One region of the Ferdinandcohnia salidurans genome, then DNA from elsewhere that is predicted to be linked to it. Evidence: riboswitches for the same ligand, from Rfam matches in the RefSeq annotation. Region 1 holds a riboswitch; each other region holds the start of a gene.
The links. A riboswitch is a leader RNA that binds a small molecule or an ion and turns the genes downstream of it on or off. The one in region 1 is predicted to bind cyclic di-GMP.
Positions count from the first base shown of each region.

Region 1 (10,627 bases):
TTTTTCTTTTTTAAAGAGTATGATTTTAATCTTGATGATCAAGTAATTGAACAACTTCATCTGGAATCAGAAAAGGATATTTCAGTTTATGTGATTTTAACCGTGAAAGATCCGTTTGAAAAAACTACGGCGAACTTGCAAGCTCCGGTAGTTCTAAATACAAAAAAACAATTAGCTAAGCAAGTTATATTAACAAATACTTCATATCAAACAAAGCATTTAATTTTTGAAAAAGGAAAAGTATCTGCTAAATAGGAGGTGGGAGTATGCTTGTATTAACTAGAAAGATCAATGAATCAATAAAAATTGGTGATGATATTGAAATTACAATATTATCAGTGAGTGGAGAACAAATTAAAATCGGAATAGAAGCACCAAAACATATTGAAATCCACCGGAAAGAAGTTTACCTAGATATTCAAAATGAAAACAACCAAGCCTCCCAAACTTCATTTGATTTGTTAAAACAGCTGAATATCAATTTTAAGAATACCCGTTAATCTAAAAATGATAACGGGTATTTTTATTTAAGAATTTTGTAGAAAAAACTAAAAATCTATTAAACAATTACAAAACGTGTCGATATAAAGTATGTAAAACATATCAGTGCAAAAGGCGGCCGACTTTCGTACTGTTTGTTAATATATCAAATTCCACAAGGACGTGGGATTACAAACATTCAAGGAGGAAAAAATAAATGAGAATTAATCACAATATTGCAGCACTTAACACACATCGTCAATTAGGAGTTGCGAACAGCGCTCAAATGAAGTCGATGGAAAAGTTATCTTCTGGCCTTCGTATTAACCGCGCAGCAGATGATGCAGCAGGCCTAGCAATATCTGAAAAAATGCGAAATCAAATTCGTGGGTTAGACCAGGCATCAAAGAACTCACAAGATGGAATTTCTTTAATTCAAACTGCTGAAGGTGCCCTAAATGAAACTCATGCAATGTTACAACGTATGGCAGAATTATACACACAAGCTGCAAATGGTACTCAAACTTCGGACGATAACGATAAGATTCAAGCAGAAATTACTCAGTTAACAGAACAAATTGGTGATATCGCAACTCAAACTAAGTTCAACAAACAATCCTTACTTGATAATACTACCACTATAACTTTCCAAGTGGGTGCAAATGCAGGGGAAACAATTGATTTGGTTAATTCAGATAATACTGCAGCTGGCCTTGGATTAGATGCGTTAACGACTCTAGATGGTACTAATACAGTTGCAACTGGTAACCTAACTATTATTCAATCTGCAATAGATACGGTTTCAGATAATCGTTCTAATTTAGGTTCAATACAAAATAGACTTGAACATACAATTAACAACTTAAACACATCATCAGAAAACCTTACTGCAGCTGAGTCTCGAATTCGTGACGTAGATATGGCGAAAGAAATGATGGAACAAACTAAGAATTCTATTCTTGCACAAGCATCACAAGCAATGTTAGCTCAATCCAATCAAATGCCTCAAGGTGTATTGCAACTTTTGAGATAATTGATTAGAAGGGCGTCTTATCTGGTAACGGATAAGAGGATAACTGGGTGAATTGCTGGAACCTCCTAAAGCTTCATCAACCACAACGTAACTGGAAACGGTAGGCGTGACGGTATGAAAATGATGAAGATGAAGATGAAGAATGGATAATCAGCAGCCAAGCTCCTGTGAGGAAACTCTGGAGAAGGTTCAACGACTAGGGAACACGGTCTAAGGTAAAGCTAGGACTATGAATCTCGTAGGGCAGCAAGTGCTGTTCGAAGTGCCCAGCCCCAACGTATTTTGTTGGGTGAAGATATAGTCTATTCTGTATTCGAAAGGTACAGCCGCGAAGCAAGCGAACCAACAACCACAAGGAGTTCTACAACTTCTTCGTTAATAAAATCTTAAAGATGGCCGCCTTTATAGGTGACCATCTTTTCTTAATTCTTTAAGTTTATACACAATTGACCAATACGATCTATTTACCCTTTCAGCTATAACCCTATCTTTTTCTCCCATCAATTTTAATCTAATGATTTCTTTAATTTCCGTTTTTGAATAGTTCTTGTTTCTATCACTGTTTGTTGCTAGAACAGAATAACCTGGATATGTTACTTGGTATTTGTGGATTTCCTTCTGATATCTCCAATTCCAGTTTGTTTTATAAAACATACTTGGGCAACTCGCAGTAATTGGTGATATTTGTTCTAGAAAATCATACGTATTATCTGTAGACGTAAACCTAAGAATGTGACCATGTCCATCCTGACGTTTGTTGATTGTGAATTTTATTTTAAATGTTTTTTGAAAATGTTGACTTAGGATTTGAAGTTGGTTTAAATGAAAGTTTTGTAAATATAAATATACATTTGGTGTTAGGTAAATGAGTTTCTTATTGTGGTTAATTCTTGAGGTAATTGAAAGTGTTCCATCATCCATAAAAATGATAGCTAGAAAATGCAAAAGAGTGCACTTATGTAACAAATCTACTGGTATTATTTTTTCTCCATCTAAATTATAAAAATGAGGATATAATTCAGTAAACAATGGTAAAGCTCTAGAACGAAGTGTATTACTCTTGGGCGTTAAATATAACAAATCGGGGAGAAATGACATCTTCCATTTGCGGTATTCTTTTTGTTGAACCCCAAAATGCTCACGAAAACTATTATTCTTACTTCGTGAACCCTTGTAAATTTTAGTTATTTCCCCATCTCCTATAATGCTTCCAAATAGAATGTTTAGTTGAACGTCGGACAGTTTATTTAAATTCATGCGTCTCCTCCTCTTTGTTTCTATTATACCAAACGTACGTTCCTTTGGTGAGGGGATAAAAAAATTTAAAGGGTTAATTAAGTGGTATCCTTAACTTTTGCTGTTTCCTTCCGATATAACTAATAAAGCCCCGTTCATTTAGGAGGAAACTATATGTCTATAGATAAAATCTCTTCTAGTACAACAATGAACTTCAACAGTGATTATTTTCAACAAAAAAAATCTATTGAGACTGAAACCAGAGGGGAGAACGTTACTTCCCCGCAACAACCCATAAAACAGAGTGAAAAGATAGACTCAAAAGAGAATGTACAACAAGTAATCGATAGCCTGAATAAATTTTTGGAGCCGAATAACACTTCATTGAAATTTGAGCTGCACGAGGAGCTAAATGAATATTACGTCACAATCGTGAACGATGAGACACATGATGTTGTTCGGGAGATTCCTTCTAAGAAAATCTTAGACATCTATGCAGCAATGACTGAATTTCTTGGCTTTGTTGTTGATAAAAAGATTTAACGGGACCAGATGCTTTGTCCCAAATGAAAAGGTGGTGAACACCAATGGTTAGAATTGGTGGATTGGCAAGTGGAATGGATATTGATTCAATCGTTAAGGATTTAATGAAAGCCGAACGCATCCCGTTAGATAAGATGCATCAAAAAAAGCAATATCTTGAATGGCAACGTGATGATTATCGTGATATAAACAAGCAATTGCTTGATTTTGATACATTCATTTTTGATAAGTTAATGATGAAATCAACTTATACGAAAAAAAATATAACAAGTTCAAATGATGCGGCTGTTACTGCTCGCAGTATTAGTGCAACTAATGAAATCTCTGGGTCTATCACTGTGTTCCAGCTTGCAAAAGGTGCTTCGATGCAAAGTGCATCAAATACTGGACTTGATCCAACAAAAAAATTAAGCGAGTTAGGTATTACTGAAACTTCTATTACAATTCAGTCAACAAAGAAGGATGGAACATTTGACGAAGTAGGACAAACAATCACATTTGATCCTGCTCAAGAAACCATTAACTCACTTATAAGCAAAATAAACTCTAACACAGGTGTTAATGCGTTTTTTGATAGTGTGACAGGTAAAGTTTCCCTCACTACAAAATATACGGGGGATGCCAAGGATGCAACTGGTGCAGACCAACCTGAAATTAAACTAACTGGTGAATTTTTTACTAAGTTACAGCTGGACTCCGATAATATTCAGGCTCAGTCCAAAGGAATCGGATCAACTGGACAGGATGCCAAATTTAATTACAACGGTCTTGTTACAACTCGAAGTTCGAATACCTTTCAAATTAATGGTTACGAGTATACATTAAAGCAAGTTACGGGTGACCCTACTACCTTAACTGGACAAGCAGTTACATTTTCATCGTCACCTGATGTGGATTCAATCCTGTCTACCATCGTTTCGTTCGTAGACAAATATAATGCGTTAATTGAGAACATCAACTCTAAAACCAGTGAGAAGCCGAATCGGAATTATCAGCCTCTTACAGACGAACAAAAGGAAGATATGACGGAGGACCAAATTGAAAAATGGGAAAAAGAAGCACGGAAAGGAACCCTTTATCGTGATTCGACTCTCATATCCAGTACAAATACAATGAGACAGCAACTATATTCGAATGTTTCTGGATTGAGCTCAGATTTTAATCAACTCTCGGATATCGGTATTACAACTTCTAAAAACTATATGGATAAAGGAAAGTTGAATATTGACGAAGGCAAGCTGCGTGAAGCCATCTCCAATAACCCAAATGCCATTTATGAGTTATTTCAAAAAGATGGACCTACAACAGAGGAAAAAGGGCTAGGGAGAAGGCTGAGGGATTCTATTAAAGAAACGATGAGTGGTATAGAACTAAAAGCTGGCAAAGCTTTTTCTACAAATAATTCATTTACCATTGGTCGAAATCTCGACAACGTGGACAATCGTATAGATAGCTTTGAGGCGCGATTACTCAAAATCGAGGACCGTTATTGGCGCCAATTTACGGAGATGGAAAAAGCAATTCAGAAGGCCAACTCACAATCGGCCTATTTAATGCAGCAATTTAGCTACTAAAAGGGAGTGTAAGAAGAAATGGCGATAAGTAACCCATATCAAGCCTACCAAACAAATACCGTCACAACAGCTTCGCCTGGAGAGCTAACATTAATGCTGTATAACGGTTGTATAAAATTTATTAAGCTTTCCCGAAAGGCAATTGAAGAAAAAAATAATCAAGAGAAAAATACAAATCTGCAGAAGGCACAAAATATTATCAGGGAACTAATGGTTTCGCTTAATCCTAATGTAGAAGTGTCTAAAACGATGATGACCATGTATGACTATATTAATCGCCGGTTAATCGATGCTAATATCAAAAATGACGTAGAGATCCTTTCTGAAGTTGAAGGGCTTGTAACAGAATTCCGTGATACATGGAAGGAAGTTATTCAAATTAACCGTCAGCGACAACATGCACAAGGTGGACAAGTGTAGTGAGTGCACTAGATTCTCTTTTTAAGGCTACAGAAGAACTATTAGCAATTGTTTCACAGCCAATCCAAAAGGAGATGCGGGAAGAAGTTATTGAAAGGATTAACTCCTTATTAGTTTCAAGAGACACCCTGATTACAGAGATTAAGCCTCCTTTTACGGAAGACGAAAGTAAAATTGGTGCTGAAATTGTACGTATGAACAAAATCATTGATGCTAAACTAGCAGAACTCAAAGTCGAGATCCAGATGGATTTAGCCCAATTGAAGAAAAGTAAAACTTCTTCGATAAAATATACGAACCCTTATCAATCAGGACCATCAGACGGAATGTTTTTCGATAAAAAAAAATAGAGTCTACACCGAGTAGTGCTATTAGCTACTCGGTTTCTTTTGCTAGATTTATCTGTTAAATAAGGATAAATTGCCTATTACTAGTAAAATAGACCTTTTCAACCGGATGGTAAAATAGTATGATAATAAGTAATGAATAACAACAAAAAACCAAAGTGAAAAAGGCAAACTATGGGAAATCATAGGACGCAAAGCCAAGGGCCTGACCCACAGATAGTGGATGGTAGCCGGTTGCCACAAGGACTCATAGTCTATCTACCTATGAACCTTGTATGAGGTTCTTTTTCTTTTGGCTTTTTTTAGAAAGGTAGGAAGAAAGAATGAAGAAAATCTTGAAGAGAAACGTTATTTTTCTCGCATTGCTTCTAATGGTTGTTCAATTATTTTTCCCGTTAGGCAATGCATTCGCTAATGGTAGTATGCTCCCACCAAGCGATATTTCGTATAAGGAGGTAACTCCAGATGATATTACCCTCAGTTGGAATTCCGTATATGGCGCAACTGGGTACAATGTCTACGAAATAACAGAAGGCAAGCTTATCTTAATAAATAAGGTCACTGCTACTAGTTATCAAATAAAAGATCTACCAGAAGGAACCTATACTTATGTTATTTCAACCTTGAATTCTGAAGGCGAATCTGGACCAAGTGCCCCGATTAGTTTTACCGTTACATATCCAGAAATGGTCGCGCCATCAAATCTTTCTTATAAAATTTCGAACGGCAACAACATTGTTTTAACCTGGGATGCATTTAAATATGCTGATTCGTATAATCTTTATCAGGTTTCCGAGGACGGACAGTTTACGTTACTAGATTCTTCAACAAAAAATAATTATACAATTACGAATGTGGCTGAAGGAACTTATAAATATGCGGTGTCCACGAATAACACATTATACGGAGATTCCCAAGCTTCAGCACCAATAATTGCTGAGGTAGTTCATCCAAAGATGGAAACTCCAAGTAATTTCAAATACTCTATTACAAATGGGAATGACATTACCTTCAGTTGGTCATCAGTTCCTTATACAACAGAATACAAGTTATATGAAATTACCGAAAATGGGAAAGAGCTTGTTGGAACAACAACTAATAAAACTATCAGACTATCAAATGTTGCTGCAGGTAGCTATAAGTATGAAGTTCAGGCATTTAGTGATCGCTTTGGTGAATCAAAAGGTGGAGAAGGTTTAACCGTCGTTGTAGATGAAATTATCATGGCGGCACCAGCAAATTTCTCATACCAATTACTAAACCTTAATGATATAAAGCTAACTTGGGACAGTGTTCCCAATGCTACTGCATATAAAATCTATCAAATTATTGATGGTGAGAAAGTATTAAAGAGTACAGAAACAAGAACGTATGTGACATACCCTAAGGCAGAAGCTGGCGAGTATGAATTTGAGATCCATTCTTATAATGATAGATTTGGAGAGTCAAAAGAAGGTGCTAAAGTTTCGCTAACAATTGATCACGTTGAGATGCAGGCGCCAACTACTGTTTCTTCATATATAAAGAACGTCAATGATATTATTTTGGAATGGGAACCAACTTCTAATACTGACGAATATTATGTTTACCAAGTGAAAGATGATGGGTCTAAGGTAAGAATAAGAACAGTAAAAAACCCTTCTACTTCAACTAATTTTACAAACATGGCAGAAGGAAACTACAAATATGTGGTTCACTCCAATTCAACTAGGTTTGGCGAGTCAGCAGAGGGAACTGAAACAACCATTTCAGTTGTGCACCCTGAAATGAAAGCACCAACCAATGTTACAAAGACAATTAAGAGTGAGACATCGTTTAGTCTCGAATGGGATACGGTTGATTACGCAACGTCTTATAAGATTTATCAGATTGAAAATGGAGAAATAATTAATACTAAAACTTCAACTTCAACAAGTATTACTTACTCTAATATGTCTGCAGGGGAATACACATATGAGATTTTCTCTGTTTCTTCAAGATTTGGGGAATCTGAAGTAGGCTCTCAAGTAAGTGTTACAGTTGAAGGGTTAACAATTAAAGCTCCAACAGATCTAAAGGTTGAAATCAAAAATGGAAATGATATTTCTCTTTCATGGGCAGTTGCAGAATTCGCTACAAATTATAATGTTTATCAGGTTATTGATGGAGAAAAGGTTCACTTAAGAAATATTAGTTCAAAAACAACTACTATTTCGAACCAACCTGAAGGAGACTATCATTTCGTCATTCATTCAAACTCTACGATTCATGGAGAATCGAAGTTTGGGGCTGAAATATCTGTTAGCTTAGTACATCCGGAAATGGACAAACCAGCTTACCTTAGCTATGAGATTCTGAATGGAAATGATGTTAAACTTACATGGGAAAAGGTAGATTATGCTGATTCTTATGACGTGTATGAAGTAATGGGCGACCAAAAGGAATTGCTTAGAAATACTACATCAAATTTATATCAGGTAAGTAATGTTTCTGAGGGACAACATTCATATATCGTACATGCGGTAAGTAAACGTTTTGGTGAATCTGTAGAGGGAACTACTGTTTCTTTAGAAGTAGTATATCCAACTATGCAAGCACCTCAAGACTTAACTACAAACATTTTAAAAGGAAATGACATTCAATTAAAGTGGTCTTCATCTGAATACGCTAAATCTTATAATGTCTACCAAATCATAAATGGTGAAAAAGTTTTACAAAAGACAATTACAGGAACTAGTGTAACTTTTACAAATCAACCTGAAGGAGACTACGTATACGAGGTTCACTCATTTAGTGACCGTTTTGGAGAATCACCGGAAAGTAATGAGATTTCACTTACTTTGGTTCATCCAATTATGCAGAAACCAGAAAATGTGACAAATAGCATTTCAAACGGAAATAATATTGTTCTTAAGTGGAATAGTGCAGAGTTTGCGTCAGGATACAATGTATATCAGATCATTGAAGGCGTAAAGGTATTTCAACGTAAAGCTACTAGTCCATCAACTACGTTCTCAAATATGCCTGAAGGCGACTATGAATATGTTGTACATTCATACAGTGACCGATTTGGAGAGTCTCCAGAGAGTAGTTCAATTGAGTTAACACTTATCTGGCCTGAAGTGCAGCCTACCCAGTTGGAGGGAATAGTATTTGATGTAAATAATATTACTTTGAATTGGGGAGCTGCGGACTGGGCAAATAACTATCGAGTGTATCAAATAACAGATGATACTCGTGAATTAATTTATGAAGGTTCGAAAAGAAGCTTTAAGGTTTATAATTTAACCGAAGATACACATGCCTTTGAAGTAGTGGCTTATCATACTACTTTTGGTGAAGCTCACCCATCTAATCGAATTACAGAAAATATCATTTATCCTATCATGCAACCACCAGTCGCAAGCTTAAAGCTAACAAGTGACACAAGTGCAAGAATTACCTGGAATTTCGTAACTTATGCAAATGGATATAACATCTATGAAATGATTGATGGTGAGAAAGTTTTAATAGCTGAAAAGGTAAATAATTTATCTTACACAATCAATAACCTTTCCTATGCTAACCATGAATATGTTGTAACATCTTATAGTAATTCTTTTGGTGAATCAGCACCTTCAGATGTAGTACTTGCTAAATTGATTATTGACGAAGAGGCACCTGATACAACAATTGATGCACCGACTGATTGGGTTAATGAGAATGTGGATGTTAACCTTACTGCTACTGATAATGAGGTAGGCGTTGAAAAAACATTCTATTCTCTAAATAATGGAGCATTTGTTGAAGGTACAACCTTCTCTATCAAAGAAGAAGGAATCCATAAGGTGGCTTATTACTCTGTTGATAAGGTCGGTAATACTGAAAAAATAAAAATAGCAGAAGTTAAAATCGACAAAACAAAACCAACTACAATATCAAATGTTGATGATGCATGGAACAATAAGGACTTCCAAGTAGAATTAACAGCTACCGACAATTTAAGTGGTGTTTCTAAAACATTCTATTCATACGACGGTCTGATTTTTGTAGAAGGTACAAGTTTTATAGTTAAGGAAGAAGCAATAAATAAGATTTACTTCTATAGCATTGACCAAGCTGGGAATAAAGAAGAGGTCCAAACAATAGAGGTTAATGTAGATAAGACAGCACCTGTGACAACGTCAAATGTCCAGGAAGTATGGGGCAACGAAGATGTTCAGGTTGAATTAAATGCAGCAGATAACTTAAGTGGAGTAGAACAAACTTTCTATGCTGTGAATGGCGAAGATTTCTTAGAAGGCACGAGCTTATTAGTAAGTAAAGAAGGAATCACAGAAGTATCATTCTACAGTGTTGACGTAGCAGAAAACGTTGAAGAAGTACAATCAAAACAAGTGAAGATTGACAAAACAGCACCAGTTACGACATCAAATGTAGAAGACTTATGGTCTAACAAAGAAGTACATGTTGACCTAACCGCAACTGACAATTTAAGTGGAGTAGCTCAAACATTCTATTCCGTAAACGGATCTGAATATGTAGAAGGTACAAGCTTAACTGTAAGTGAAGAAGGAATCACAGAAGTATCATTCTACAGTGTTGATAAAGCAGGAAATGTTGAAGAAGTCCAAACAATACAAGTGAAGATTGACAAAACAGCACCAGAAACAACATCAAATGTCCAAGATGTTTGGAATAACAGAGATTTCCAAGTTGACCTAAAAGCAACTGACAACCTAAGCGGTGTAGCTCAAACATTCTATTCCGTAAACGGCTCTGAATACGTAGAAGGCACTAGCTTAGTAGTAAGTGAAGAAGGAATCACAGAAGTATCATTCTACAGTGTTGACGTAGCAGGAAATGTTGAAGAAGCCCAAACAGTTCTGGTTAAAATCGACAAAACAACACCAGAAACAACATCAAATGTAGAAAATGTATGGAACAACAAAGACTTCCAAGTAAACCTAACCGCAACCGACAACTTAAGTGGAGTAGCTCAAACTTTCTACTCAATTAATGGTTCAGAATTTGCA
Region 1 is NZ_JBHUEK010000025.1:104,586-115,212, reverse strand. It holds gene fliW (flagellar assembly protein FliW) at 1-255, shown strand, start outside; gene csrA (carbon storage regulator CsrA) at 267-500, shown strand; gene ACFSFW_RS15075 (flagellin N-terminal helical domain-containing protein) at 698-1,513, shown strand; gene ACFSFW_RS15070 (DNA endonuclease) at 1,916-2,770, opposite strand; gene flaG (flagellar protein FlaG) at 2,924-3,292, shown strand; gene ACFSFW_RS15060 (flagellar hook-associated protein 2) at 3,337-4,866, shown strand; gene fliS (flagellar export chaperone FliS) at 4,885-5,286, shown strand; gene fliT (flagellar protein FliT) at 5,286-5,636, shown strand; cyclic di-GMP riboswitch class I at 5,790-5,875, shown strand; gene ACFSFW_RS15045 (OmpL47-type beta-barrel domain-containing protein) at 5,957-10,627, shown strand, end outside.

Region 2 (10,627 bases), 150 kb from region 1:
ATATTTGTAACTTGCATGAGTTTTATTAAGGAAAAAACACCAGTAAAGACGGTTCAAAGAAAAATTATTTAGGAGGAACTAATATGACAGTTACATCTGATTTACGAAAAATTGAGGTGCAAACAAAGTGGAAGAAGAATGTTCAAACCGAACATTTTGTACGTGGGTTTCAGTTTTTAGTGGATGAACCATCAAAAATCGGAGGAGATAATGAAGCCCCTACTCCTCTTGAATATGTTTTGGGTTCGTTTAACGGCTGTTTGCTAGTTGTGATTGATTTGGTCGCAAAGGAATTAGATTTCCAGTACCAAGATATTCACATCAATAGTTTTGCTATCGTGGACAGACGTGGTCTATTCGGAACCGCTGATGTTTCACCCTACTACCAAACTGTCGTCAACGAAATTAAATTCGAAACAACACAAACCACCGAAAAACTAGAAGCTGTAAAAGAACTTGTCATTAAGCGTTGCCCTTTATACAACCTTCTCAAAAACGCAGGAGTTGAAATCAACTTAAACTGGTCAATTGGGGCCTGACCCCCGCTAAGGTAAAGTTTTACAGGATTAAAATAAAACACGGGGACGGTTCCGCAGTTTTCCTATATTTTAGGAGAACAGGAGAACCGTCCCTATGTTTCTATTGCCGTATTAATATGTGTGTAACTAGAATCCCATAATCCAAAAGTTACAACCCCACCTGAAAAACTAGGTATATCCTCATTTTTTATCGATAGGACCTACTATTCATTTTTAATAGAAACTTCGGTTTTCGAAGGTTTTTGATAGAAATGGCCAAAACTATTACAGTTTCGACAGCGAAAAACGACAATGCTAAATCTACTAAACTCATACAATCTAGTTGTATTCAAAGTAAAATTAGTAGAGAGTGGCGTGGTGGTTGTGAAGAAGAAAAAGGTTATTTTGACGTTAGGGGTTATTGCATTGTCGGCAAGTTTGGTAACGGCGGTGTTTGCACAACAACCGGAAACATCGCCTGGTACACCTGAGCAACAAGTTTTATCTGTAGAGGGGTTCACGAATCATGAGCAACTAGGGAAAAAACTGCAGCAGATTGCAAAGAGCAGCCAAGGAAAGGTTCAGGTTGAGGTAGCGGGTTACTCAAACCGTGGTAGAGAAATCTACAAGGCGACTGTTGGCCACGGAGATAAGGTCATTTTAATGGAAAGTGAAATTCACGGAAATGAACCAACTGGAACGGAGGCACTCCTAAACATTTTAAAATTTTTAGGTTCAAATTCTCCTGAGGCTCAAAAGATTCGTGAGGAGGTTACGTTTGTAGCGTTACCGAAAATGAACCCAGACTCGTCTGAGTTAAATCGTCGTGGAAATGATTTAACATGGGAAGAGGTAGTAGAGGACTTTCCGCAATTAGCGGGCGGAGAACCAACTTGGAACTACTATACATACCAGAATCGCTTTTTTGATTATGCATCACAGCCAGGTTTTGATGTAAATCGTGACTTTAATCCAAACCTTGATTATGTGCCACAGCCTGAGGACTTCCCAGGGAATTCATCCCAACCAGGATGGTTCATTACACCTGAATCCCAGGTCGTTCGTGACGTATATAAGGACCTTCAAGCTGAGTTTGGTAAGGTGGATGTATTTGTAGACTTGCACCATCAAGCACCATACTATGAGGTGGATGGCACAGATGATCTCGTAACATTCTCAATCAGCGGCCAATTCGTTCCACATCCATCAACACCTGAAGGCCAAAAATATGCGGAATATGCGGATACATATGACTATGACTTTGCGCGCCAACTCAATGTAGCAGTATATGATGCACTACAAGAAAAAGGTAATTCAAACATTAACCTCTATCCACAAGGCCTTGACTTACCTGGAACAGCGTTAGGAACTTTTGCACTAAATGGAAGTGGCTCCGTGTTGTTTGAAGTAAGAGGCCAAACACACAGCATGGGCCAAAAGAAAAAGGGTGAATTAGTAAAGGCGGTTGAAAGAGGTCTATACGGAATTATCAACGGCGTAGCTGATGGGACAGTGTATGATATTGATCCGGAAGAATACGAATCTATTCCGTTGACGGAGGGGAGACGGCTTTAGGGGCCTGACCCCCACCGAGGTAAAGTGTTAAAGGATAAAAAGATTCTGACCAACTAATTTTTATCTGGTCAGAATCCTTTTAAAATTAGAGCTTACGTCCCTTTTTATAAGTGCCTAAAAATAAGGTGAAGAGTTCTCTATCCGCAGTACCAGTATTAATCAACACTAGCTAATTTTGTGTCGGTTTTTGGCTTGATAGTTGTGCAATGCTATGTTTAGTCTTGTGATGTCTCGGACAGTTAAATCGACAAACTCAACACCATACGATGTGGCTTGGCCTTTAACGTGATCTTCTCTTCTAATAATCTTTCCCTTTAAATTAAATTCTTCCCCGAAGAAGTTAAAACTAATTTTTAACATAATGTTGTATTTCACCGGGAATTCGTATGATGAAAAAAACTTTAGACCACCGATACTAATATCTACGATTTCCCCAGTAAAATTCTTATCTCGTAGTTTGCCTAAAGAATGATTACTGAAGTCTTTTAGGGTAAAAATACTTTCAATGGGAGGTAGATTTAATCTATAGGTATTTCTTTTTTCCTTGGGACTGGTTTTTTTCACAATCGTGAGTTCGTTCTTTAGTTTTTTATTGTTACTATGTAAAGTCTCTATGTGTTTACTTTGCTTTACGATTCGTCGTTGCTCTTTAATAAATAAAAAGAGTAAAAAAATGATTATTATAGATTGAAATACTACTATATAGTTCAATACGCTTCACCTCTATACAACTAACAGGTTTTTTGGTCTACCCAATATATAGCCTTGGCCATAAGTAACCCCGATATTTCTTGCAATAGTCACATCCATTTCATTCTCTAATCCTTCTAACACCAATTGAATACCATGGTTATTGGTGTAGTCGATAATCCGTTGGATGTATTGCTGTTTTTTTGGATACCTATATAAATTATTGGAAAAACACTTATCTAACTTTATAAAGTCTGGTTTCAACTTAATTATTGATTGAATACTAGCATTTCCTTTTCCAACATCATCGATTGCAAATCGAAAGCCATAGTGTTTTAATTCGGCCATCTTTTTCTTTAGGTATTCAAAATCATTAATTGCTTCCATTTCATTGATTTCAAAAATAACATGTTGACTAATATAGTTATTTACGGTGATAATCTTTCTTATAAAAGGCAGGAAATTTGTATTTGTAAGGGTAGATGGAAATACATTCAAAAACAAATAGCCGTCCTTTTTGGAGTACCCTGCTGAATGGTAGGTTAAAGCAGCCCTATGGATAGACCGCGAATCTAATTCATAGAGCTGTTTTTCTTTTTTTGCCAGATGGAAAGTATCCTCGGGATTTTGAAAATGTGAAGTTCTAAGAAGTCCCTCGAATCCAACCCTTTGCCATGTCTGGAGATCAATAATAGGTTGGAAAAAGTGAGAAAAAAGTTCATTTCTAATTATATGTTGTATCATTTTGCTTTCACCTCCTTTATCTAAGATCAAATAATAAAATAAAAAAAGATGACTGCACCGAAATAGAAACGGAAGTCATCTTAGTCTCACTAATTTCGGAAACCCGACTACCATTGCCAAAAGTTGCATTAGGTTCGTAGCTTTGCGTCCTTACCTTTCGATAAGTTTGCCATTATCATGTTATGTGTTGGATTAGTACTATTTCCTTAGTGATATACGTAGAAAGTACTAGATAATATGCCTATCGTATTATCTTTGTAGAAAACTGTCAATTTATGTTCGGACGCCAGTTTAGCTGTTTTCATACACTTTTAGCATGATTTCATGCGGATTAATAGTAGTTTCAAGCAGAAAATTTGATAATTTACAGCAAAATTCGACAAATTTAAACAATTTGTTTTTATTAGTTGTTAAAGAATGTTTTATAGTCTTGAATCAATTTAATTTTATTTTTTGTTATCTTTGCTTTTTCCTTATAATCCTTGAAAGAGCCGATGCATATTTGGCCAATAGTCTCTATTTTATAAAGTAGGTCCATATTAATAATATTTGAACGATGTGATGTCAGAAAGCGCTCATCCACTTTTTTCTCAAGATTAGATAATGGCTCATTTGTTTCGTATTGACCAGTGACGGTATGAACTATGGACTTGCGATCATTTTTCTCGATAAAATAGACGTCACCCATAGGAATAAAGATATGACTATTATGATGCTTAATCATTAAGTCTCTCTTTTCTGTTCGATCGATTGATAGAGAAGCTTCTATCCTTTCAAGTGAAACGCCCTCTGACATTGGGAGTAAGGGCATAGATAAGTTTTCAATTTGTTGATTTGCCTCTTCGAAAGCTTTTCTGTCTGAAATGTTTATACTTGTACCAATTACCTCAATTACCTTTCCATTCTTAAATAAGGGCCTTAGAGTCGTGATATAACTAAAACCATCTATATTACATTCAAACGCACAAAAGTTTCCATTCCATGCTATTTGGTAATACTTCTGTTTCTCAGCAGCGTAGTCTTCGGGATAAAAGTCGAATAGAGTATACTCCATAATATCGTCAGGTTTAAAACCTAATTTATATAATAATTCCCCGTCACAAAACGTGTGGAAAAATCCACTCTCCTTCTTGACAAACTTAAAAACCATACCAGTATCATTAAAGGTATGTTGAACTTTTCTCAAATACTTACTCATGATTCTCATTCTCCTTACTTTTGGATCAGTAGGGTCAGGTTCTATTCCGAAGTTTCCCCTTGGCCAGATGCAGAGCTTTAAACGGCCCGGGTTTAGATGAAAGGAAGATACGATGGCTATAGGATGGATGGAGTGATGGATTTCATGCGCCAATTAACCTTGCTTTGAGTAGTACGGTTGGCAAAAATGAAAGACCAGCAACATCTTTGGGAAGCAACAATTTTGATATGAAGTGTAGTTTTCGTGCCCTAATTTTATTTTTCTAGGGTATCTTCTGTAGCGTCTCGAACTCTTCCTATGAATTGCAGAATAGAAAGTAGGCAACCTCCTATCCAGCTCCACGCCATGAATAGAAAAGTTACCATCTAATGTAATTCTTTTAGTTTCGTATAAGGGTAGCTGTTCATTTGAGAGTTGGCTTGATAGCTTGGTGTATCAGACCTGTATATTACTATTATAAAGCTTTTTTTATTATACATAATACTCTTTAGAAAATGAATTGTAAAAAATTAGGTGGGGTATAAAAATGGTGGGTATTATTAAGGGGCCTGACCCCCGCCGAGGTAAAGTGTTAAAGTAATAGTAAAAAGGGGCGATCGTATCGCCCTTTTTCATTATCATTTTACCTCGTTGATACAATTGACTGTCTTTTATATAACAAGGAACCCAAGATAAAGGCAACTCCACCCCAAAGGAGCATGTTCCCAAAACCAAGCCAAAGAGGGGATGAAAGAATAGGAGTATTGTAGACCATACTGTCTCTTAGGCCGTCTGCAAAATAGGTGAGCGGGAGAATGTTTGAGATAGGCTGCAGCCATTCAGGCATCGTTTCAATTGGAAAGAAAATGCCACTTACAAACATCATGAGAAAGCTGGTAATGTTTGCAACTCCCATATAGGCCTCATTTGTATTGCTAAAAGAAGAAATAAAATAGTCAATTGCATTGAAGGCGAGAGCGCCCATTAAGAAGACTAGCAGTAGACTAGGAAAGTTAATAAACAGATTAGCCCCGAATACAAATACGCCAATTAAGGATAAGAGAGTGATTTGGATGATGCTAAATACCAGGCGCATGATCATATCACTAAGGCCGAAGATACCCATTTTTGCGGGGGTCATACGCAACCTTTTTATTACTCCTTTTCTGCGCATATCCACTAATTCCGAACTTCTAACACACTCATACTCACATCACCTTTCCCTTTAAACCGTACATTTTTCGCAAATGCCCTACACCGAAAGTAGTACCACGTTTATTCCTATGATGTGAGCAAGGGGAAAATTCGTAAACTTTAGGTGGAAATTATGGATGGAATAGGGAAACATAGGGACGGTTCCATTGTTCCCTTGTTTTTTCCAAATGAGTTGATTAGGAAAAGGAGGTGGCAAGTAGGGAAATATTTTCAATCTTTTTAGATTATAAATAAAAAAAAGAGATTAACCCTATGAATGATAGGTAATCTCATTTTGCTTTAGTGGTAAGCTTGTGCTCCTACTTTATTTGGTAGTAGGTCGATATTTATTGAATTCTGATTACACGGCCGTTAAATTTTTCCTTCCAATACCCTACAGTCATATCAGCAATAGCGACACCTGTGGAGCTTTGCGATCCTAAAAACTTTCCTCCACCTAAATAAATTCCAACATGCCCATCTATTTTGTATGTATCAAAGAATACTAAATCACCAAATTGCATTTGAGTTGATGGAATTCTAATGCCTTCATTTCTTAAGGTATCTGTAGTTGATCCGACTTGGATACCTGCTTCTGAAAAAACATGGTTAACAAATCCAGAGCAATCAAATCTCCCATTTTCGATATCAAATGGATTCCTTCCCGCGCCGAATATGTAAACGGAATTACCGATGTAGCTATAAGAGTTAATAATTGCCTCTACTAAGCTATCACTAGTAGTTGATGTGTTCAGTTGACTAATATACTCAAGACTTTCTAGGGTTGATTCAGATGTAATTTCAAATTGACCGTCTTGCTCATTTAAGAATTTATCCTTCATTGCTTCTGCTTCTAATGCAAGTTCTCGATTATTTTTATATAGTTCTGCCATGAAATCTAGACTTTCTTGTTCCTTCCGTTTCACGGTTTCCTTTAGTACTTCTTGTTGCTTTTGTTGCTCTAAAATATTAGTTTGCATTCCCTCATATTCAACTTTCAATGCAGTTAATTCTTCTAGTTTTGCTTCAACGGTAGCTTGCTTTTCTTCTAACTTTTTTAAATCTGTCTTTTGCTGTTCAATCAAGCTTTCATCGGCTTTCATTAATGTTGTGACTCCAATTACACGGTCAACGAAGTTACTAAAGCTTGTTGATCCAAATAATACATTCAAATATTCTACCTTCCCACCCGTTCTTTGAAGGGTCCTTACTCTATTATGTAAAATTTCAAGGCGTTTTTGGATACCCTTATTTAAGGAATGTATTTCTTTCTCTAGCCTTTGAATCTCTTGATTGCTTTTGTTGATTTTTTCCTTTGTCTCATCGATCACCTTATTATTTTCTGTGATTGCTTGCTCAAATTGTTCAATTTGTTTATTAAAATGTGCAATTTCGGTTTGGATTTTTAAGAGCTCTTGAACGGTTTTTTCAATCTCTGTTCGAATCTCTTCGTGTTCCTCTTTAATCTTATTGGTGACTTCTTCAAACTCATTCATTGAATCCACCTGGGCTTTTTGCTCAGATTCCTTTATGGGTTCGGTTTTTGTATCGTCTTGTAATTCTGTGTGATTATTCGTTGCTTCTGTGGGAGACTTTTCACTTTCGGTCTTCGTATCATGAAGTGGATTTGTTGAAGGTGTGTTTGGCAACACAGTTTCACTTTTTTGATTTTCACTTGTTTCCGCAAAAACTACCGGGCCAGAAGAAATACTTCCTATACTAACAACAATTACCGTATTTAAGATCATGAACCTCTTTTTCAATCTCTTACCTCCTTTCTTTGAACGAGGGGACGGTTTCGCTGTTCCCCTAATTTTTTCCACCTAGTGTAAACGTTAAACTAGAATTCGCAATTTTTCAATAAATAGAGTTCAACAGAAATCTACAAAAAAAACAGAAGACAAGAAACATTAGAAGCGTCACAGTGACGCACCGAATTTTGTCGAAGATTAAGAATTCTAGGTCATAGTGGGGCTTGAACTACTGATACCTTGTCACGATGACTCCATCTACGTTATTCCCAGAAATCTCATATTCAGAAAGGATAGGTTCTACAATTTCCAGCGTTTCTGAAACAGGGTGGTAGGAGATGTAATAATTTATTCCGTCAACCGTTGTCTTCACGGTCTTTTCTTTTTTCAGAAATTCTATGTATTCTTCTAACACGAGGTTCTTTTCCTTCATAAGCGCACTATGGGGCAAACCTACATAGCGAAAGTGCCAAGGCTCGTATTCAATTCCGGTGATATCTGTTTTGTCCTTTGGGTATCGGAGGATAAACCCGTATTCCCAAGCGTTTTCTGCCATCCATTTTCCTTCAGGGGCATTTTGCATTTTCATCAATGTCGAACCAACATCGAGTGATAAACCTAAGTGATGTTCACTATATCCCGGTGGCAAGGCGTAACTAGATCCCATCTCTTTATAGAGTTTTGCTTGTTCCTCAAAGTCACGAAACCCACTATTCACCGAAAAGTGAACCAATCCGTCCTTTTTAGCAGCCTCCATCATCTTAGAGAATTCCAGTCCCGCCTCTTTTGATAGAAAAATAGTATCAATACTAGTCCCGAATTGTTCGCCAAGCTCCCCGATTGACGATAAGGGTACAATATCTTCTTTTATACTCATTTGTTCAATCGGATAGGTATTGTTAGCTAACAGCAAGTCACCTTGGTAAATCTGGTTCTCATTGATATTAATGGTTTTGATTTTCTTTACCGGAGGCTCTCTTGTAATCAGGTTAGAAACAATTATTGACTCAGAATGTGTGTTTTCATGTTGCTGAAGAAACGGAATCGAAATCACAAAGGCAGCAACAATCGTAATCAAGACCGCCGGCAATATCCACTTTTTCATCCGCTGCATTTTTTCTCCTCCTAAAATAGTCACAGTGACGCCCCGAAATTCCCGAAGTTTGTCGAAGACTCGTTGGGCAGACGCCTCCTTATCAATTGTACAAATATCTTACTCTTTTATTATATTCGTTACTGTGGTATTCAAGCTTATTTAACATTTTCTCTCAAGCTTTGGATCCCTGGCGTCCCTGGTTAAATGGGCGTAATACCTCATCATAAGAAAATGCCAATATTTAAGAATCATTTTCTTTCCACCTTACACTATACTTTTAAACATTATATCGACAAAAACCGACATTGTTTTAATGGGACAGAGGGACAGGTCTCTCGTCCCAGAACCATCGTAAGAAAAAGAAATTATTACGGTACTATTAATTTACTGCAACCTGTACTAATCGCAAAATTTTATTTCAAACAAACGTTTGATTAGCGGTCTAATGTTACAGTACCAAGTTTTTTCAATTTCAATCAAACGCTTGATTGGACGACTTTTTGGGTGGAGAAAAACTGTTGTTATAGTGGTGGGATGAGGTGGATTGCTATTCTAAATCTAGGGTGCATACACCAAAGAGGCGTATGTGAGGCGTTGGAGGGAGGGAAACCTGGCTTTTTAGAACAACAGGAGTAGGCATAGATATGTTCTTATAACTTCCCTCTGATCCTACGTAATAAACCTTTACGGTACATTTTAAAGAGAAATTTGACGATAAAGTAAATGAATATAGAGAAGAGAATGGTGTTAATCAAAGCCCCTTCTAGAAATGTAAAACCTTTTGAAAAAAAGCTATTTACTCCATCTAACGTATGTTCCAGAGCATCTGCGTAGTCAACTTCCTCAAGCTCATCTACTTTTGTACTCTTATCAAATAGAAGACTACCAACTTTATAATTTAACAAGAATAACACTGGCCACAATGGAGCTCCAAGAACACCACTTACAAGGGCTGCCACTGTATTACTCTTAACTAATTTTGCTAGGCCGACCGAGAGAATCACACCAAGTCCAAAGGTAGGATACCAATTTGGTATAAACCCCAATGTAAACCCAAGTGCCACCTGATGAGGGCTATCGTTAACTCTAAGTATACGCACAAGATTATATTTAAACTTTCGACCTAAATTCATATCGGTCACGCCTCCAAATGTTCAAGACAAGCACTTTATCCAGCTATGTATCTAGTGTATCATACGCTAAAAACTTAAATGAGGAAAAGTACAAAAGGGAAAAAGACGATTGGGGAGAAGTGGGACAAGGGACCTGTCCCCGTGCCCCATCTCAATAAAAAAAAAGTAACAGAAAATTTAAAAAGTATTTGACATTCGATAATGAAGGTTATATATTTTTATTAAGACATCATATGATGTTATATAAAACGGAGGTGCTAGAAATGAAACAAGAACATGTTAAGCAAATTTCTGATGTGGTAAAAGCAGTAAAGGAAATCGAGGTTAAGAATTTTTATTTTGTAGCCTGTGGAGGTTCAATGGCCTCATTAGGAACGGGAGATTACTTCGTAGATCGTGAACTTGATATACCAACTAGACTCTATACATCAAATGAATTTGTTCACAGTGCTCCTAAAGGACTAGGAAAAGGTAGTGTGGTTATCCTACGTTCGCATTCTGGTACTACACCTGAAACAGTAGAAGCTGCGAGATTTGCAAGGGAACAAGGTGCATTAACAATTGCTATTTCTATGGATGTTGAATCTCCACTTTGTAAAGCGGCTGAATACACCGTACATTACAACTACAAAGATGGTTCAAATGCAATTGATGGGGAAGTTGGAATCTATTTCAGTCTTATTTTTCAACTTTTACAAGCGCTTTCTCCGAATGAAAAATATGAAAGAGTGTTAAAACAGTTAGAGAAT
Region 2 is NZ_JBHUEK010000025.1:257,777-268,403, reverse strand. It holds gene ACFSFW_RS15725 (sodium:solute symporter family protein) at 1-72, shown strand, start outside; gene ACFSFW_RS15720 (OsmC family protein) at 84-539, shown strand; gene ACFSFW_RS15715 (M14 family zinc carboxypeptidase) at 903-2,093, shown strand; gene ACFSFW_RS15710 (PilZ domain-containing protein) at 2,259-2,804, opposite strand; gene ACFSFW_RS15705 (EAL domain-containing protein) at 2,817-3,527, opposite strand; cyclic di-GMP riboswitch class I at 3,622-3,708, opposite strand; gene ACFSFW_RS15700 (LytTR family transcriptional regulator DNA-binding domain-containing protein) at 3,931-4,725, opposite strand; gene ACFSFW_RS15695 (ABC transporter permease) at 5,348-5,878, opposite strand; gene ACFSFW_RS15690 (PcsB-like coiled-coil domain-containing protein) at 6,246-7,661, opposite strand; gene ACFSFW_RS15685 (M15 family metallopeptidase) at 7,879-8,754, opposite strand; gene ACFSFW_RS15680 (DUF2062 domain-containing protein) at 9,396-9,878, opposite strand; gene ACFSFW_RS15675 (SIS domain-containing protein) at 10,142-10,627, shown strand, end outside.
Region 2: another riboswitch for cyclic di-GMP. It lies ahead of ACFSFW_RS15705 (EAL domain-containing protein); the one in region 1 lies ahead of ACFSFW_RS15045 (OmpL47-type beta-barrel domain-containing protein).

Region 3 (10,627 bases), 300 kb from region 1:
TTATTAGCTTTAACGGATAGTCCTATTATCATTCTATTAATCATGAATATTGTGTTATTAATTGTGGGTACGTTTATGGACCCAACTCCTGCGGTTCTTATTTTCACACCAATCTTTCTACCGATTGTAATGGACTTTGGAATGGACCCTGTTCATTTTGGAATCATGATTGTTATGAACCTATGTATTGGAACCATTACACCACCAGTCGGAAACGTTTTATTCGTTGGGGCGAAAGTTGCCAATTTGAAAATTGAAAATGTGATTAAGCCATTACTACCTTTCTTTGGAGTATTGATCATAGCCTTATTGCTTGTCACATATATTCCACAACTTTCACTCTGGCTTCCAAGTTTGTTTGGCTTGTAAATCTATGAAACTTTAATCTGTAGAAATAAGATTCATCTAAGTTAAGACTGAAAAAAGGAGTGCTAGAATTGAAGGCAATCGTGTATGAAGGACCTCAAACAGTAAACGTCCAAGAAAGAGAAATGCCCGCAGTAAAGGAAGGCTGGGCTCTAATTAAGGCCTCGCATGCTGGCATTTGCGGTACAGATTTAATTATATATGGCGGCACGCACCCACGTGCTGCTGCTCCCCTTATTCCGGGACATGAATTTTCCGGGACTATCGTAAGTGATCATCCGACCCTAAAGCCAGGAACCCCAGTAACAGTGAATCCATTACTTAGCTGTGGTACATGTCCACCATGTCAATCTGGTCAGGCTCATGTGTGTGAAACCTTACAATTGGTTGGTATTGATTGTGACGGAGGCATGGGGGAATATGTTCAAGCTCCGATTGATAAAATTATTCCACTACCAGAAGGTGTTTCCCTTAAGCTTGGTGCGCTCATGGAGCCAATTGCAGTAGGTGTCCACGCAGTAAGACAGGTTGGATTTGTACCAGGAGACGAAGCCCTCGTTTATGGAGCTGGAACAATAGGTCTATGTGTGGCTCTTTCATTAAAAAACCTTGGTGCGCGTAGAGTTGTGATCGTTGAAACAAATCCTGACCGCATTAAAAAGGCCGAGGAACTAGGTTTTACAGCGATTCATTCACTCACCCAAGATGTAAAGGAAGTTGTATTAGCTGAAACAAACGGCAGTGGCTTTGACTTTGTCTTTGATTGTGCAGGTCACCCGGCAGTAGCAACTCAAGTGACTGAAGTTGTAAAAGTAAGGGGCACAGTTGTAATCGTTGCTTCCTATAAAAATCCTGCTGCTCTTCAATTGCAGCAAGGAATGTTCAAAGAACTTTCGATTCGATTTGTTCGCGTTTATACACATAAAGATTTTGAAATCGCAGCTGAATTAGTAGCGAAAGAACCAAACTTTGAAAAAATCATTACACATGTCCTCCCACCTGAAGAAGCACAAAAGGGATTTGAGCTGTTAACAACTCCTTCTGATGCTGTTAAGGTCATGTATCATTTCGAATGAGGTGAGGAAAATGAATAAATTATTTGATTTAACCGGAAAAGTAGCTGTTGTCACAGGTGGTACGCGTGGTCTTGGTAAAGACATTGCCATCGGGTTAGCAAGTGCAGGGGCAGATGTCGTTGTTGTGGCGCGTACGATAAAAGATGAGGCTCTTGAAGAAATCCGCAGCCAAGGTGTGAAGGCAGTCGGAATTTCATACGATCTTGGTGATGTTGATGGGCTTGATGGGTTAGTTGAGCAAATCATCGGGGAAATGGGCAAAATTGATATTTTAGTCAATAATGCGGGAGTTCAACGAAGACATCCTTCAGTTGAATTTCCAAAAGAAGATTGGGATCTCGTTATGGATGTTAACGCAAATGCTGTCTTTTTCCTTTGTCAAAAGGTTGGCAAGCATATGATTGAACAAGGTAAAGGTAAGATTATAAATTTAGCATCCATGCTTTCGTACTTTGGCGGCTTTACGGTACCTGCCTACGCAGCAAGTAAGGGCGCGGTCATGCAATTTTCAAAAGCATTGGCCAATGAGTGGGCAAAGCATCGTGTGAATGTGAACTGTATCGCTCCAGGCTATATGGCAACTGAAATGAATTCAGCATTAATTGCGGACGAAACACGCAATAAAGAAATCTTAGCTCGAATTCCAGCAGGACGTTGGGGTACTGGTGAAGATCTACAAGGAGCTGCTATTTTCTTAGCCTCAGATGCATCCGACTATCTTCACGGATTTACAATAGCAGTCGACGGAGGCTATCTAGGCAGATAATGGGACACGAGGACCCTCGTCCCAGGAAAAAATTGGTGGGACAAGGGACCTGTCCCTCTGACCCAATAGGGAGGTTAAAGTGATATGGGATTAGAAAAAGTTCGTTGGGGCATTATTGGTTGCGGGGATGTCACTGAAGTGAAAAGTGGGCCTGCGTTTCAAAAAATTGAGAACTCGGAACTAGTTGCCGTTATGCGCAGAACGGGTGCGCTTGCAAAGGATTATGCAGAACGTCATCATGTCCCAAAATGGTATGATGATGCGGATGCACTAATAAATGACCCTGAGGTTGATGCCGTCTATATCGCCACACCACCTGCCTCACACAAGGAATATGCGATTATGGTTGCACAAGCAGGCAAACCAGTGTATGTAGAGAAACCGATGGCGTTAAATAGTGCGGAGTGCGAGGAAATGATCGCAGTTTGCAAGGAAGCAGGAGTACCATTATATGTTTCCTTTTACCGTCGAGCGATGCAGAGATTTTTAAAAATCAAGGAACTAATTGAATCGAATGCAATTGGTGAGGTTCGTTTTGTGAAAACGACTCAATATCAAAAGGTAGCTGAAGATTTTTTGGACAAGGACAATCTACCATGGCGTGTTCAACCGGAACTAGCGGGTGGAGGATTGTTTTTTGATTTAGCGAGCCATACCATTGATATATTAGACTTTTTACTAGGTCCGATTGCAGAAGTACAGGGCTTTGCGTCCAATCAAGCTGGACATTACCCTGCTGAAGATATTGTAACGGGCACTTATTTGTTTGAATCAGGCGTCCACGGAACAGGCAGCTGGTGTTTTTCCGCCTTTGAAAATGTAGATATGAATGAAATCATTGGCAGTAAAGGAAAGCTTTCTTTTTCCACTTTTAGCAATGACCCGATTATCCTTACAACTTCTAAAGGCACAGAGGAATGGAGCTTTGAACAGCCAAAGCATGTTCATCAGCCGTTGATTGAAACGATCGTTGCAGAACTTACAGGTGTAGATGCAAATTGTTCATGTACGGGTGAAACGGCCTTAAGGACAAGTAAAGTCATGGAAGAATTGGTGAAGAATCATTACAACGATTAATGGCGATCTCGCATTGGAGGAATCATTGTGATTATTGATAAATTAGCAAATGCTCATTTGTATGAAGGTGTGCGACCACGTTTGAAAATGGCACTCGACTATTTACGCGAAACGGACCTAATGGAACTTCCTGTTGGGGAATACGAAATTGAGGGCGATAGGGTTTTTATCCAAATTCATGAATATGAAACAAAAGGAATCGAAGAAGCGCGTTTTGAATGTCATTCTCGCTATGCTGATGTGCAGTACATCATTCGTGGTGAGGAGAAAATGGGATATACAAATATCGAGAATACAAGAGTTGTAGAAGAGTTGAAGGAGAGAGATCTTTACTTCTTGGAAACGAAAGCAGAGGACCGCGTTCTTGTGAAAGAAGGCATGTTCGCTCTCTTTACACCAGAGGATGCTCATATGCCAGGGATGTACACAAGCGCACCGAAGCCAGTAAAAAAGGCTGTTGTTAAAGTGCTTTGGAATGAATAATAGGACCTATTGGCAGAAAAATGAGGTGAAAGCGCTTTAACTCCTCTTGCGAAAGGATATTCTTTAAATTATCCTAAAGATAGAAGATTGAAAGGTGGGAGGATATTTGGAGCCTGTTACGGATTTACCCGGTGCTTCATTGGGAGAAAAAATAGCATACGAGCTTCGCTTAGAAATTATTAACGGTACGATTAAAAATGGTGAGACGTTATCGGAAAATCAAATCGCTTCTAAATTTGGAACAAGTCGATCGCCTGTAAGAGAGGCATTAAAAATCCTGCAACACGAAGGTTTAATTCGACTTGAAAGAATGGGCGCTATTGTACAAGGTCTAACCCCTAAAGGGATGAGTGAGTTGTATGATGTACGGATTCTCATCGAAAACTTTGCCATTAATAAACTTTTAGCTGATGATTGTGAAACAACGGTTCAAAAGCTTTCTGTCACCATTGATAAAATGGAAATGGCAGCTAAGCACGGAAACTATATGGAGTTTGCTTATTATGACTTACAATTCCATGAGACCATTATAGTGGATACGGGTCATGATAGAATTTTACATTTGTGGAATAGTATCTGCCAAATCATATATGCGGCAATGCTAGTTGCAACTGAAAAAAGATTTTCTTCGAATGCCCATGAAATTGAACCTTTATTAAAACAACATCGGGATATAGTGCATTTCCTAAGTTCTAGGGACAGCCAACAAATTAATAAAATATTAAATGAGCACTTTGAAGATATGATTGATAGTGTTGGAAAAAGTATTTCAAAAGGAGAGTAAGTATCTGAATACAGGAATGGCTACGGAAAGAATCTCTACGACTTTCAGTTCAGTACAACCTGTTAGGATACTTTTTTAAATCATAAGTTGTCGACAAGTATACAAAAATGCAACGTAATGCTGACTCAATAAGGAGGATGAGATATGAAAGCGATCATGATAAATAAACCCTTTGAGGTGGAAATCAAGGAAGTACCAAAGCCAGAGATTACAGACAGTAAAGACGTTATTATCAAAGTCATCGCTGGTGGGATTTGCGGTTCAGATGTTGGAATCTACAATGGTTCAAACTCGCTTGCGACATATCCACGATTAATCGGCCATGAATTTGGAGGAATTGTGGAATCTGTTGGCAGCGAGGTAAAGAAGGTTAAAGTGGGCGACTTAGTCGCTGTTGATAATGTCAATAGCTGTGGAACTTGTTACGCTTGCCGTACAGGCCATCACAATGTTTGCTCCACTGTGGAAGTAACAGGTGTACATCGCGACGGTGGCTTTGCTGAATATGTAAAAACAACCGAAGAAAATGCTTATAAGGTAAACAAGGATACTACTAACCCACTTTATGTATCTCTAGTTGAACCATACTCAATTGGTGTTGAGGTGAATGAACGTGGCCGAATCACAAAAGGCGACAAGGTGTTAGTTATGGGTTCAGGCCCGATCGGGGTTGCTGTAATGCAAGTGGCTAAATCACGCGGGGCAGAAGTAATCATGACGGACCTTGTGAACAACCGTTTAGAGCGTGCAACGGATATGGGGGCAGACCGAGTGGTAAATGTTCTTGAAGAGAGCTTAGCCGAAGCGATTAAGGAGTTTACCGATGGAGAGGGAATACCAGTAATTGTCGACTCCGTTTGTTCACCGAGAAGTTTAGAAGAGGCATTGGAATTGGTTTCTCCTGCAGGTCGAATCGTTGCATTAGGGACGGGTAACAAACCGTCAGAAATTCCACAAGTCGCTTTTACAAAAAAAGGTGTCGATGTAGTCGGATCGCGTCTAAATAATTATCGATTCCCACATGTCATCGAATTACTAGAATCAGGTGCCATTACACCTGAGAAAATGCATACACATACCTTTGAATTTACTGATATCAAAGCAGCTTTGGAAGAAGTCATTAACAATAAGGATGAGGTTTGTAAGGTTGTATTGACTTTTTAATGGAGTTATCTGTAGTACGAAAGAACCATCCTTCATTGAAGTAACCTGCCATTAGTACCATTTTTACAGAAAATAAAGGAATTTGTCGATTTCTGTGTAATTTGTACTATGAAGCTACTAATGGGAGGGTTCGTAATGAGGAATTTTGTCAAAGTTTTGGGAATCGTGCTTGTGTTGTTAATGCTTGTACTACCTGGAAATACTGCATCTGCCCATGGGGATGGGACAGATTGCGGATGTGGGGTAACCCCTTTGCAAGGGGCGGAGCGGAATAAGGCTGTTGCAAACACATTGAAGTTGACTGAGTTTTCGAATGTGAAATCAGACCTAGGCAAACGGGGCTTTGAGTTTGCTGGGGCAAATCAGGTGATAGCAGTCACGATGCCAGGTCCTGCAGGAGTTATTTATACTATCGTTGCAGTTCCGTTTGTTCATGGTAATGGAGAAGTGCTGTTTGCAGGATTTACGAATGGAGAATACATGGGCGAACAACCGCCTTTAGCAGAATAATAGAGTTTCGCCCCCTGACAAATCGTTGGGGGTTTTTTGTTGAAATTTTGTCACAATTTTCCTTTGCAAAATTTGCTGAATAGTGTAAAATGGTTTTTAATTGGAAATTAAGAATGGTAGGTAAAAAGTATGAGTTCTGAACAGCTTTTAAAAATAATGGTAGACATTCAGAAAAAAGTAGAAGAAACAGCTTCTATTACAACTGAAGAAGTTATGCAGGATCTAATTGGTAAATTAAAAGATTGCCAGTCTGTATAATTTCATAAATATTGCTTATATGAAGTCAGAGGGTGAACTCTGGCTTTTTTGTGTTTATCTGAAAGTAAAACCCTTTCACAATCTCCTAAAATATGAGAATATAGATTTGTTGAGTATCTAAACAATTTAGGAGGAACTCAGATGACAAAGGTTCGTTTTGGTGTTTTATCAACCGCGAAAATTGCGAGAAATACATTGATTCCAGCGATGGAACGTGCACATAATGCAGAGGTTGTAGCTGTTGCGAGTGAAAGTGGGAAGGCGAAAGACTTTGCTGCTGAACTTGGCATTTCTAAACATTATGAATCCTACACAGAACTATTGAATGACCCTGAAATCGATGCGGTGTACATTCCGCTTCCAAACCAACTACATAAACAATGGGCGATCGAAGCAGCGAAGCACGGCAAGCATGTGCTTTGTGAAAAGCCAGCTGCATTAACCTCACAAGACGTTGAAGAAATGGCGGCTGCTTTTACAGAAAACAATGTGATTTTTATGGAAGCGTTCATGTATCAGTTCCATCCACAGCATAACCGTGTGAAGGAAATCATCGCGGCCGGCGAAATTGGGGATGTGAAGCTAATTCGCTCAACTTTCTCCTTTATCCATGATTTGAATTCTGGCAGCATCAAGATGCAAAAGGATCTTGGCGGCGGAGTGTTATATGATGTGGGCTGCTACTGCATCCATGCGAGTCGCTTGATTACGGGGGAGGAGCCGGTTGAAGTGAAGGCTACTGCTAACATTCATCCAACTCATAACGTCGACATTACGGCAGCGGGCACTCTGAAGTTTGAAAGTGGAGTGGTTGCGAACTTTGATGTAAGCTTTGAGCAACCATTTAAGGCGCAGTATGAAGTGGTCGGCACGAAAGGTTCGATTGTAGCGAAGCATGCATTCCGTCCAGACAATGAAGGTGGAAACGGTGTGCTTGTGGTGAACGGTGAAGGTGGCGGGCGTGAAGAGACGGTCCGAGGTGACCAGTACAAGCTTCAGGTGGAACATTTTGCAGAAAGTGTGCTTTCAAATAATCAGCCAATGTACAGCGTTGATGAAACGTTGAAAAATATGCGAGTAATCGAGCAGGCACTTGCTTCAGCTCGTAACTAGTAGTCAGCCCTCGGGCTGGCTTTTTTTGTTTCTTCCTCTTTTGGTTAATATTCCGCAAGCACTCTTTTGCCAAACTCCACTCAAGTCTACTAAAATTTTTCTATCATCATGTATATCTATCAAAAATCCGGCAATACTAGATTACTAGTGATGGAACGTAATAGAAGGAACCAAGAGAACCGTCCCCATGGTTCCCAAAAATGGAGGGATTTAATGATGATGAAGGTGAATGTGGAGTTGCCTGAGGTGCTGCCTTCGAATAAGGAAGATTTTATGAAATTGTTGCTAGACTTAGTGGTAAAAAAGTAATAGGAATTGTGATGTGGTGTATTGTTGAAGAGTAGAAAAACTTATATACTAATAGAAGAAAACGTATATCAGAATCGGGCAAACTCTCCGAAAGGATTGGACGCAAAGCTAAGGGTCTACAGTACACTGTACCATGATCGCCTAGCCGCCAATAATCTACGCATGTTGGGCCATTCTTTTAGTGATTGGTCTTATTTTTTTGCCTGATTTTCTACTAATCAACGAGGAAGAGGTACCATAGATGAAAAGTATTCGAACGAGGTTATTTGCTAGTTTTTTTGCCATTATCATCCTTTGTATAGGTTTAGCGACCTATAATTACATAGCTGTGTCCAATATGAATCAGAAGACGGACGATGTTGTGTCTGAGGAACTCTCCGTTTTACTTGAATATGATAGTTTGAAATACAATATTGCCCAGAGTATAGCGCTTGCGAGGGCGTATGTGCTTTACGGTGATATTTCCTATAAAAATGAATATGATGTCTATTCGGTAGAATTTGATCTAACGGATCGAAAATTAAGTGCGATGAAGATAAAAGAGGTTGAAGAGCTTATAAGGGAAATGAAAAATTGGCGTGAATTAATGAAGGAAAAAGTTTTCGCCCCTTATGATAGCGGAGATACCGAGCTTGCGATGCATAATTTACAGACGTATGTCCAGCCGAAGTCAAATGCGTTGATGGAACAAGTAAAAAAGCTTTCTGATGATCGTGAAAGACAGATCGTCTCAACTGGAGCGGACGTTGTGAAATATGGTCAATCAGTGAACTTTGTAGGACTTGTGGTCGCAGCAGCTGCGCTTATTTTAGGAACAGTGATTTCCATTTATACCTCCGTAGTGATTGCTAGACCTGTGAAAAGTGTCGCAAGTCGTATGAAGGCGATTTCCAATGGCAATCTTCAATCGGAACCAATTAAAACGAAACTCAAAGATGAAATTGGCCAGCTTGTTTTAGCGGTCAATGAGATGAATGAAAATGTAAAAGGCATGGTCAAGAAAATGGCGGTCGTTTCCGACAATGTCACGGGTCAAAGTGAAGAATTGACCCAGTATGCGGATGAGGTTATGGCAGGTAGTCAGCAGATTGCAGTCACAATGGAGGAGCTTTCACGAGGTGCAGAAGACCAAGCGACATCTGCTACTACATTGATTGAAAAAATGTCCACGTTCTCGGACGAAATCATGCAGGTTGCGGTTAAGGGCGATAGCATCAAGGTCCAATCACAAGGCATGCTTGCGATGACAAACGACGGCAGCTCGTATATGGAAACATCAATCCAACAAATGACTAGCATCCATGAAAAAATGAAGCAGTCACACGCGCTGGTTGTTGGTCTGGATCATAAAACAAATGAGATTACGAAGCTTGTTAAAGTGATTCAGGAGATTGCGGGGCAAACAAATCTCTTAGCATTAAACGCAGCCATCGAGGCGGCCCGCGCAGGTGAACATGGAAGAGGATTTGCGGTTGTCGCCGACGAGGTTCGAAAGCTTGCTGAACAGGTTGGCAGCTCGGTCTCAGAAATCACGGAAATTGTAAAAGGCATTCAAAATGAATCAAAGCAGGTTGTTCAATCCTTAGATGACGGCTATCAATCCGTTGAAGAAGGCACCAACCAAATTCAAACGACCGGTAAAACCTTTAATGAATTGAAACGGACGATTGAAGATATCGGTTCACAAATCGAGGCAATGTCAAGCTCGCTATACGGGGTACTTGACGATACAAAAGAAATTAGCGGAGCCATCGAAGGAATCGCGGCTGTCGCAGAAGAATCAGCTGCAGGCGTTGAACAAGTATCCGCAACCGCCCAGCAATCCAGCAGCTCCATGGAAGAAGTCGCCAAAAGCGCCAAACAACTCGAAGAAAACGCCGGCGAACTAAACCAACTCATCCAAGCCTGGGACAAATAATGGGACTTAAGGCTCTCATAGAACAGGCCCAATCTCCCGGCAGCCGATGTAACTTCCTCTGGGACAAAGGGACAGGTCCCTTGTCCCAGTTGGCTGATGGACTCTTTGACAGGTGACATGGTATATTATAGAAAAAAAGGAAGAGAGGAACTCACGCGGTGTTAAATATCGGGGACATTCTTTTTCAATTATTTGCACTTCTCGTTCCAATTAGCTTTATTGCCGTACTCGTTTATGTGGTCCGTTTTTCAAAACGAGTAAAACGAATGGAAACCAAGCTAGACGAAATATCGAAAAAAGTAGAGTAGGACTTGGGAGATGATCCCAGGTCTTTTTTCTTGATGGTGTTGATGGCTTGTTTTTAGCATAGAAAAAGGATGCCGGGGTCGGCATCTTTTACTTTTTTACACTTACTTTTACATTCCGAAACATGAATTTGGTTTTTTCCTGTTTGTTCGTAAGCACCATCGCGTCGATTTGGGAGGTGGTATCCTGCAGTTCGACCTCAAGCTGGATCGTTCGCCACGGATCATGTAAACCAATAACTGGGGATACTGTCTCAGCTAAAAAAGTTCCTCGCGCATCAGTCTCATCCACAAGCAAGTAAACGGCGGCTTCGCCCTTCACCTGCACCTCAAATACAATCGTTTCTCCACCTTTCACCCCTCTTGGTGAAAAAACAAACCCTTCGTTTTCCTCAGCGCCACTCGTTTTTACCTCAAATGTACCATCCTCGACCTGCACGACCGTTGCACTCACACCAAAAAACGGTGACTTCTTCTCCGCAGCAGAAGCAGGCGAAA
Region 3 is NZ_JBHUEK010000025.1:408,190-418,816, reverse strand. It holds gene ACFSFW_RS16405 (TRAP transporter large permease) at 1-369, shown strand, start outside; gene ACFSFW_RS16400 (zinc-dependent alcohol dehydrogenase) at 438-1,442, shown strand; gene ACFSFW_RS16395 (SDR family oxidoreductase) at 1,453-2,208, shown strand; gene ACFSFW_RS16390 (Gfo/Idh/MocA family protein) at 2,293-3,285, shown strand; gene ACFSFW_RS16385 (NanQ anomerase/TabA/YiaL family protein) at 3,313-3,768, shown strand; gene ACFSFW_RS16380 (GntR family transcriptional regulator) at 3,875-4,552, shown strand; gene ACFSFW_RS16375 (zinc-binding alcohol dehydrogenase family protein) at 4,697-5,716, shown strand; gene ACFSFW_RS16370 (hypothetical protein) at 5,852-6,226, shown strand; gene ACFSFW_RS16365 (YwzD family small protein) at 6,356-6,484, shown strand; gene ACFSFW_RS16360 (Gfo/Idh/MocA family protein) at 6,626-7,597, shown strand; cyclic di-GMP riboswitch class I at 7,974-8,059, shown strand; gene ACFSFW_RS16355 (methyl-accepting chemotaxis protein) at 8,148-9,824, shown strand; gene ACFSFW_RS16350 (DUF4083 domain-containing protein) at 9,983-10,132, shown strand; gene ACFSFW_RS16345 (hypothetical protein) at 10,221-10,627, opposite strand, start outside.
Region 3: another riboswitch for cyclic di-GMP. It lies ahead of ACFSFW_RS16355 (methyl-accepting chemotaxis protein); the one in region 1 lies ahead of ACFSFW_RS15045 (OmpL47-type beta-barrel domain-containing protein).